One region of the Streptomyces sp. NPDC020681 genome, then DNA from elsewhere that is predicted to be linked to it. Evidence: predicted binding sites of a transcription regulator. Region 1 holds the regulator's gene; the other holds the start of a gene.

Region 1 (4,435 bases):
GGGCCAGCCCAGTGCGCGGCAGATGCCCGTCTTCCAGTCCTCGCCCCGGGGGACCGTCGGCCAGGACCGGATGCCAACGGACGACGGCTTCACCGCCTCCCAGACGTCGATGTACGGGTGGCCCACCACCAGCGCGTGGGCGCTCGTGACGCGGGCCGCGATCCGGTCCTCCTTCGACCCCGGGACCAGGTGGTCCACCAGGACGCCGAGGCGGGCGTCGGGACCCGGGGCGAAGTCGGCGACGATGGACGGGAGGTCGTCGATGCCGGAGAGGTATTCGACGACGACGCCCTCGATGCGGAGGTCGTCGCCCCAGACCTTCTCGACCAGTTCCGCGTCGTGCCGGCCCTCCACATAGATGCGGCCCGCCCGCGCCACCCGGGCCCGCGCGCCGGGGACCGCGACCGAACCCGAGGCCGTGCGGGCCGGAGCGGACGGGGCCGCCGTGGACGCGCGGACCAGGGTCACCACCCGGCCCTCCAGCAGGAAGCCGCGCGGGGCCAGGGGGAACACCCGGTGCTTGCCGAAGCGGTCCTCCAGCGTCACGGTCCCCGCCTCGCAGCGGATCACCGCCCCGCAGAAGCCCGTGGCGACCTCCTCCACGACCAGATCGGGTTCCGCTGGCACCTCGGGGACCGGTGTCGACCGCTTCCACGGGGGCGTCAGGTCCGGGCTGTAGCTGCGCATTTGGCCGACGCTACGACACCCCGAAGCGCTCCGCCAGCGCTTCACGCTGTGCCCGGACGAAGTCCGCGTCGACCACCGCGCCATGACCCGGCACATACACCGCGTCCTCGCCGCCGAGCGACAGCAGCCGGTCCAGCGCCGCCGGCCAGCGCGACGGAATCGCGTCCGGGCCCGCCTGCGGCTCGCCCGACTCCTCCACCAGGTCGCCGCAGAACACGACCTCCGGGCCGGCCGCGCTGGCCGGCACCAGCGCGGCCAGATCGTGACCCGTGTGGCCGGGGCCGACGTTGGCCAGGAGCACCTGGCGGCCACCGAGGTCCAGCGTCCACTCGCCGGAGACGAGATGCTGCGGCGTCACCATCAGATCGGTCGCCTCCGCCGCGTCCTCCACGCCGACACCCTCCCGGACGGCCTCGGCCCGGAGCTCGTCCCGGTCCCGCCGCATGAGATCGGCCACGCCGACCGCCCCGTACACCTCGGCCCCCGCGAACGCCGCCGTCCCCAGCACATGGTCGAAATGCGGATGGCTCAGTGCGATATGCGTCACCCGGCGGCCGCCCAGCAGCGCCTGCGCCTGGGTGCGGAGCTCGGCGCCCTCGCGGAGCGTGGAACCCGTGTCGTACATCAGGACGGCGTCCTCGCCGGCGATCAAACCAATGGTCGCGTCCCAGACCGGCAGCCGTCGGCGCCCCACCCCGTCGGCCAGCCGCTCCCAGCCGAAGTCTTCCCAACTGACGTCCATACGGCGACGCTACTGGCAACGACCAGCACAAGCGCGCGGTAGCGTGGCCGGCCGCCCTTGCTAGGTGCCTACCCCACGGCCGTACACTGGCACGGGGAAATGCTGGCACTCGGACGTATCGAGTGCCAAGGCAGTCCCCACCGAGGATCCACAGCTGGAGGTGTGCGCGATGCTCAGCGAACGCAGACTCGAAGTGCTGCGCGCCATCGTCCAGGACTATGTCGGCACCGAGGAGCCCGTCGGCTCCAAGGCGCTCACCGAGCGTCACCAGCTCGGGGTCTCACCGGCCACCGTGCGCAACGACATGGCCGTGCTGGAGGAGGAGGGCTTCATCGCCCAGCCCCACACCAGCGCCGGACGGATTCCGACGGACAAGGGCTATCGCCTGTTCGTCGACAAGCTGGCCGGAGTCAAGCCGCTGTCGTCGCCCGAGCGCCGCGCCATCCAGAACTTCCTGGACGGAGCGGTGGACCTGGATGACGTCGTCGGCCGTACGGTACGGCTGCTGGCGCAGCTGACCCGACAGGTCGCCGTCGTCCAGTACCCCTCGCTGACCCGGTCGACCGTCCGGCATGTGGAACTCCTCTCCCTCGCGCCCGCCCGGCTGATGCTCGTGCTGATCACGGACACCGGACGGGTCGAGCAGCGCATGATCGACTGCCCCGCGCCGTTCGGCGACACCTCGCTCGCCGATCTGCGGGCCCGGCTCAACAGCCGGGTCGTCGGACGCCGGTTCGCGGATGTGCCGCAGCTGGTGCAGGACCTGCCCGACTCTTTCGAGCCGGAGGACCGCGGCGCCGTCTCCACGGTGCTCTCCACGCTGCTCGAGACCTTGGTCGAGGAGACCGAGGAGCGTCTGGTGATCGGCGGCACCGCCAATCTCACCCGCTTCGGGCACGACTTCCCGCTGACCATCCGGCCGGTGCTGGAGGCGCTCGAAGAGCATGTGGTGCTGCTCAAGCTCCTCGGCGAGGCCAAGGAATCGGGCGGCATGGGCATGACGGTACGGATTGGTCATGAGAACGCCCATGAGGGCCTCAACTCCACGTCCGTCGTCTCGGTCGGCTACGGTTCGGGCGACGAGGCAGTAGCCAAACTCGGCGTGGTCGGACCGACCCGCATGGACTACCCCGGAACGATGGGAGCGGTACGCGCAGTGGCACGTTACGTCGGACAGATCCTGGCGGAGTCGTAAGTGGCCACGGACTACTACGCCGTACTCGGCGTGCGCCGCGACGCATCTCAGGACGAGATCAAGAAGGCGTTTCGGCGCTTGGCGCGTGAGCTTCACCCGGATGTGAATCCGGACCCGAAGACTCAGGAGCGCTTCAAGGAGATCAACGCAGCGTACGAGGTGCTGTCGGACCCGCAGAAGAAGCAGGTCTACGACCTCGGCGGCGACCCGCTGTCCCAGGCCGGCGGCGCCGGTGGCGCGGGCGGCTTCGGAGCCGGTGGCTTCGGAAACTTCTCGGACATCATGGACGCGTTCTTCGGGACGGCGTCGCAGCGGGGCCCGCGGTCGCGTACGCGGCGGGGCCAGGACGCGATGATCCGCCTGGAGATCGACCTCAACGAGGCCGCCTTCGGCACGACGAAGGACATCCAGGTCGACACGGCCGTGGTCTGTACGACCTGCTCCGGTGAGGGCGCGGCGCCGGGGACCTCGGCGCAGACCTGCGACATGTGCCGCGGCCGCGGTGAGGTCTCCCAGGTCACGCGTTCGTTCCTGGGCCAGGTCATGACGTCGCGGCCGTGCCCGCAGTGCCAGGGTTTCGGGACCGTGGTCCCGACGCCGTGCCCGGAGTGCGCCGGCGACGGCCGCGTCCGGTCCCGTCGCACGCTGACCGTGAAGATCCCGGCAGGCGTCGACAACGGCACCCGGATCCAGCTCGCGGGCGAGGGCGAGGTCGGCCCCGGCGGCGGGCCCGCCGGTGACCTCTATGTGGAGATCCACGAGCTGCCGCATGCCGTGTTCCAGCGGCGCGGCGACGATCTGCACTGCACGGTGACGATCCCGATGACGGCGGGCGCGCTCGGCACGAAGGTGCCGCTGGAGACGCTCGACGGCCTCGAGGAGGTCGACATCCGTCCCGGCACGCAGTCCGGCCAGTCGATCCCGCTGCACGGGCGCGGCATCACGCATCTGCGCGGCGGCGGCCGCGGCGACCTGATCGTGCACGTCGAGGTGATGACGCCGTCCAAGCTGGACCCGGAGCAGGAACGGCTGCTGCGTGAGTTCGCGAAGCTGCGCGGCGAGGAGCGCCCGCTGGGCCAGTTCCAGCCGGGTCAGCAGGGCCTGTTCTCCCGGCTCAAGGACGCGTTCAACGGTCGGTAGCCCGAGGCGTCTGCCGGTGCCCGGACAGGGCGGGGCGCACCCCCTTGCGGAGTGCGGCCCGCCTCCGGATTCGATGGGCGCGGAGTGGCATGGCACCATGCACGCATGTCCTCCGCACTGACCGATCTTTGCCGGTATCCGATCGTGCAGGCCCCCATGGCGGGCGGTGCCTCCTCCCCTCAGCTCGCAGCGGCCGTGTCCGAGGCCGGTGGGCTGGGGTTTCTCGCTGCCGGGTACAAGACCGCGGACGGTATGTACCAGGAGGTCAAACAGATCCGGGGCCTCACCGGACGGCCCTTCGGCGTCAATGTCTTCATGCCGCAGCCGAACACCGCGGACCCCGCCGCCGTCGAGGTCTACCGGCATCAGCTCGCCGGTGAGGCCACCTGGTACGACACCCCGCTCGGCGACCCCGACTCCGGGCGTGACGACGGCTACGAGGCCAAGCTCGCGATCCTCCTCGACGACCCGGTGGCCGCGGTCTCCTTCACCTTCGGCTGCCCGAGCCGCGATGTGCTCAAGTCCTTCGCCAAGGCCGGCACGTTCACCGTCGTCACGGTCACCACGCCCGAAGAGGCGCAGGCCGCGCAGTGGGCCGGTGCCGACGCTCTGTGCGTCCAGGGCATCGAGGCCGGCGGACACCAGGGCACGCACCGTGACGACATCGCCGC
Region 2 (4,435 bases), on a different contig from region 1:
CGCGGTAGGCGGCGACGGTGCGGCGGGTGGACTGTTCGACGCCGTTGGGCGTGAAGAACATCCGCTGCGCGTCCTCGGCCCCGAACTTCGCCGCGGCCCGCTGCCTCAGCCGTGCCTGGCCCAGTGCCGCCGACACCAGTCCGGCCGGGTGCTCGCGGCGCAGGCGGGTGGCGACGGCCAGTTCCTGTGCGGGGTCGTAGTCCCGCAGCTCGGCGAGCAGGGCCCGGCCTTCCTCGGTACGGAGCGCGGCGAATGAGTCGAGGTCGTTCACCGGACCCATTGTGGGCCAGGCGGGGGATGGTGCGCCTGTGGCGGCGGTGTCGGCCGGTCGTCCGGGTCCGGCGCTGACAGGATGCGGCGCCATGCAGCTAGTAAGACAAAAGCAGAAAAGCCGGGTGAATTGCCCGCCGGTTCGTCAACTGCGACACGTACGGGTGATGGCGGGCGTGCTCCTCGTCGCCCTGGCCGGTTCCGCCTGCGCGGCCGGGCCCTCGGACGAGCGCGACGGGTCGGAGCCCGCCCCGGGTCAGCTGGCCGAAGGGCCGGCGGGTCCGGCTGCCGCGCTCGCCGCGTACACGGAGAAGGTCCGGCGCGATCAGGTCGCGCGCGCCGCCGTCGCCAAGAAGTGGGGGCTCGCGAAGACTCCGCTGGCCGCGCCTCGGCCGCCCGCCGTCAAGCCGAAGATCACCACCCGCAAGGGCTTCGAGGTCGACGGTGGCGAGTCCCTGCCACCGGTCTTCACCACGGTCCCGGTCAAGGAGAAGATTGTCTTCCTGACGATCGACGACGGCGCGGAGAAGGACCCCAACCTGCTCCGCATGATGAGCGAGCTCAAGATCCCGTACAGCGCCTTCCTCAGCGACTACGTGATCAACGACAACTACGGCTACTTCAAGCGGATGCAGGATCTCGGCGTCTCGCTGCACAACCACACCCTCAACCACCGCTATCTGCCCGGACTTTCGTACGCCAAGCAGAAGACCGAGATCTGCGGTCAGCAGGCGAAGATCGAGAAGCGTTACGGAAAGCGGCCGCCGCTCTTCCGTCCGCCGTACGGGAACTACAACGAGAGCACCCTGCGCGCCGCCAAGTCGTGCGGAGTCAAGGCCGTGCCCCTGTGGGCCGCCGAGGCGTTTCCCGATCACATGGAGTGGCGGGAATGGGACCGGGACCTGCATCCCGGCGACATCATCCTCACGCACTTCCGCGGGCGCGATGACTGGAAGGGCACCATGCCCGACATGATCCGGCGCGTGATGAAGACGGTCACGGACAAGGGATACGCGGTGGCGAAGCTGGAGGACTACGTATGAGCGGCGCGCACCGGATTCCGGCCGCGCTGGCGGTCGTGACCGGTGCGCTGCTCGCCTCCTCGGGCTGTACGCCGTGCGTCGATCCCATCGAACGGCTCGGCAGCAAGGCCGTGCAGAGGGTTGCTCCGCCCCGTCCGGTACTCCGCCCCCGCCCAGCCGCGCGCGGGCGCGGATCCCGGCCCTCCCGCGCACCATGCCCGCCAGGACCACGCCCGCCAGAACCACGCCCGCCAGGACCACGGCCCCCGCCTGTCACCTCGCACCGACGGCCCTCAGGCCCCCGATCTCACGGAACCGACGACCCGTCTGCTGCGCCGTATCCACGGGATTCATTCCGCCTCGCAGCCGTGACGACGGGCCGCTGCACATGTCCGTACGTTCGTGCGGAACGGAGTGGCGCGCACGCGCGTTGTCCCCATCGGGGTCGCACCGCCGCACAATGATCGAGCACCCGCGCCCCGGCCCTCGCGGGCAGTCTGCGGGACTCGCACAGCGCAGTGGATTGGCACTCCGCTTGACCGAGTGCTAATCGCGGTCATAGTCTCGGCTCTGGCACTCCCCACTGGAGAGTGCCAACGCGCGACAGGCAGGTCCGGCACCCGCGACGACGGATCCACCTGGTCGCCACTCAGACAGTTAACCCCGTGAGATCTCCGAAGGGGGAGGTCGGATCGTGACGACCGCCAGCTCCAAGGTTGCCATCAAGCCGCTCGAGGACCGCATTGTGGTCCAGCCGCTCGACGCCGAGCAGACCACGGCCTCTGGCCTGGTCATCCCGGACACCGCGAAGGAGAAGCCCCAGGAGGGCGTCGTCCTTGCGGTCGGTCCGGGTCGTTTCGAGAACGGCGAGCGCCTGCCGCTCGACGTCAAGACCGGCGACGTCGTGCTGTACAGCAAGTACGGCGGCACCGAGGTGAAGTACAACGGCGAGGAGTACCTCGTCCTCTCGGCTCGCGACGTGCTCGCAATCGTCGAGAAGTAATTCACCCACGTTTTGATCTGCGCCCCTGGCTCCCGCACTGATGTCGCCGGGTGGCCAGGGGCGCAGCTCGTTTGAGAGGACAGAAAGCTCCCATGGCGAAGATTCTGAAGTTCGACGAGGACGCCCGTCGCGCCCTCGAGCGCGGCGTCAACAAGCTTGCCGACACGGTCAAGGTGACGATCGGCCCCCGCGGCCGCAACGTCGTCATCGACAAGAAGTTCGGCGCACCCACCATCACCAACGACGGTGTCACCATCGCCCGCGAGGTCGAGGTCGAGGACCCGTACGAGAACCTCGGCGCGCAGCTGGTGAAGGAGGTGGCCACCAAGACCAACGACATCGCTGGTGATGGCACCACCACCGCCACCGTGCTGGCCCAGGCGCTCGTCCGCGAGGGCCTGCGCAATGTCGCCGCGGGTGCCTCCCCGGCCGCCCTGAAGAAGGGCATCGACGCCGCCGTCAAGGCCGTCTCCGACGAGCTGCTGGCGACCGCCCGTCCGATCGAGGACAAGGCCGACATCGCTGCCGTCGCCGCGCTCTCCGCGCAGGACCAGCAGGTCGGCGAGCTCATCGCCGAGGCCATGGACAAGGTCGGCAAGGACGGTGTCATCACCGTCGAGGAGTCCAACACCTTCGGTCTGGAGCTGGAGTTCACCGAGGGCATGGCCTTCGACAAGGGCTACCTCTCCCCGTACATGGTGTCCGACCAGGAGCGTATGGAGGCCGTCCTCGACGACCCGTACATCCTGATCAACCAGGGCAAGGTCTCCTCGATCCAGGACCTGCTGCCGCTGCTGGAGAAGGTCATCCAGGCCGGCGGCTCCAGGCCGCTGCTGATCATCGCCGAGGACGTCGAGGGCGAGGCCCTGTCCACGCTGGTCGTCAACAAGATCCGCGGCACCTTCAACGCCGTCGCGGTGAAGGCCCCGGGCTTCGGCGACCGCCGCAAGGCGATGCTGCAGGACATGGCCACCCTCACCGGTGCCACCGTCATCGCCGAGGAGGTCGGCCTCAAGCTCGACCAGGCCGGTCTCGACGTGCTGGGCAGCGCCCGCCGCGTGACGATCTCCAAGGACGACACCGTCATCGTCGACGGCGGCGGCAACTCCGCGGACGTCGCGGGCCGCGTCAACCAGATCAAGGCCGAGATCGAGTCCACGGACTCCGACTGGGACCGCGAGAAGCTCCAGGAGCGCCTCGCGAAGCTGGCCGGCGGCGTGTGCGTGATCAAGGTCGGCGCCGCCACCGAGGTGGAGCTGAAGGAGAAGAAGCACCGTCTGGAGGACGCCATCTCCGCGACCCGCGCCGCGGTCGAGGAGGGCATCGTCTCCGGTGGTGGCTCCGCGCTCGTCCACGCCGTGAAGGTGCTCGAGGGCAACCTCGGCAAGGAGGGTGACGAGGCCACCGGCGTCGCCGTCGTCCGCCGCGCCGCGGTCGAGCCGCTGCGTTGGATCGCCGAGAACGCCGGCCTCGAGGGCTACGTCATCACCTCCAAGGTGGCGGAGCTGGACAAGGGCCAGGGCTTCAACGCCGCGACCGGCGAGTACGGCGACCTGGTGAAGGCCGGCGTCATCGACCCGGTCAAGGTCACGCGCTCCGCGCTGGAGAACGCCGCGTCCATCGCCTCGCTGCTGCTCACGACCGAGACCCTGGTCGTCGAGAAGCCGGCCGAGGACGAGTCCGAGGCGGGTCACGGCCACGGTCACGGCCACTCCCACTGAGTAGCTGACTAGCTGAGTAGCTCAGCAGCTGACTGGCTGAGCAGCTGTACGAAGCCGGGCCCGGTGCCCCCGTCGCGGGGGCACCGGGCCCGGTGCTTTTCCGGACCACGACCAGCGTCAGTCGTTGAGGAACGCCAGGTCGAGCCGGCTCAGCCGCTCCGGATCGGCCAGGATGTCGATCTCGACGATCCTGCCGCCCGTGATCGTGAAGCCCATGACCGACAGCGGCTCGCCGCCCGGCGCCGTGACGACGCCGGCACCGCCGTTGACCAGCGCAGGCCGTGCGAACTGCGCGAAGCGCTGGAAGGTGAGCGCCTGCCCGGCCACCTCGCGTGCCCCGCGGACCTCGTGCGACACCGCGCCGGGCATCGCTCCGACATCGGCGCGCAGCACGACATCCGGGTCGAGCAGCGCCACGA

The links. Region 1 encodes HrcA, which represses chaperone genes, less so after heat shock. Its sites were predicted from a motif close to TTNGCACTCNGNNNNNCNGAGTGCNAA; they were not measured.
Region 2: the regulator HrcA is predicted to act here: its motif matches at 1,816-1,842, upstream of groES (co-chaperone GroES).

What each region holds. Positions count from the first base shown of each region.
Region 1 covers NZ_JBIRTX010000024.1:8,034-12,468, reverse strand. Annotated here, with positions in the region: gene ACH4YL_RS35300 (DUF3097 domain-containing protein) at 1-687, opposite strand, end outside; gene ACH4YL_RS35295 (MBL fold metallo-hydrolase) at 698-1,429, opposite strand; gene hrcA (heat-inducible transcriptional repressor HrcA) at 1,599-2,624, shown strand; gene dnaJ (molecular chaperone DnaJ) at 2,625-3,764, shown strand; gene ACH4YL_RS35280 (nitronate monooxygenase) at 3,870-4,435, shown strand, end outside.
Region 2 covers NZ_JBIRTX010000014.1:80,519-84,953, forward strand. Annotated here, with positions in the region: gene ACH4YL_RS28565 (methyltransferase domain-containing protein) at 1-280, opposite strand, end outside; gene ACH4YL_RS28570 (polysaccharide deacetylase family protein) at 438-1,313, shown strand; gene groES (co-chaperone GroES) at 1,987-2,295, shown strand; gene groL (chaperonin GroEL) at 2,388-4,016, shown strand; gene ACH4YL_RS28585 (sigma-70 family RNA polymerase sigma factor) at 4,134-4,435, opposite strand, start outside.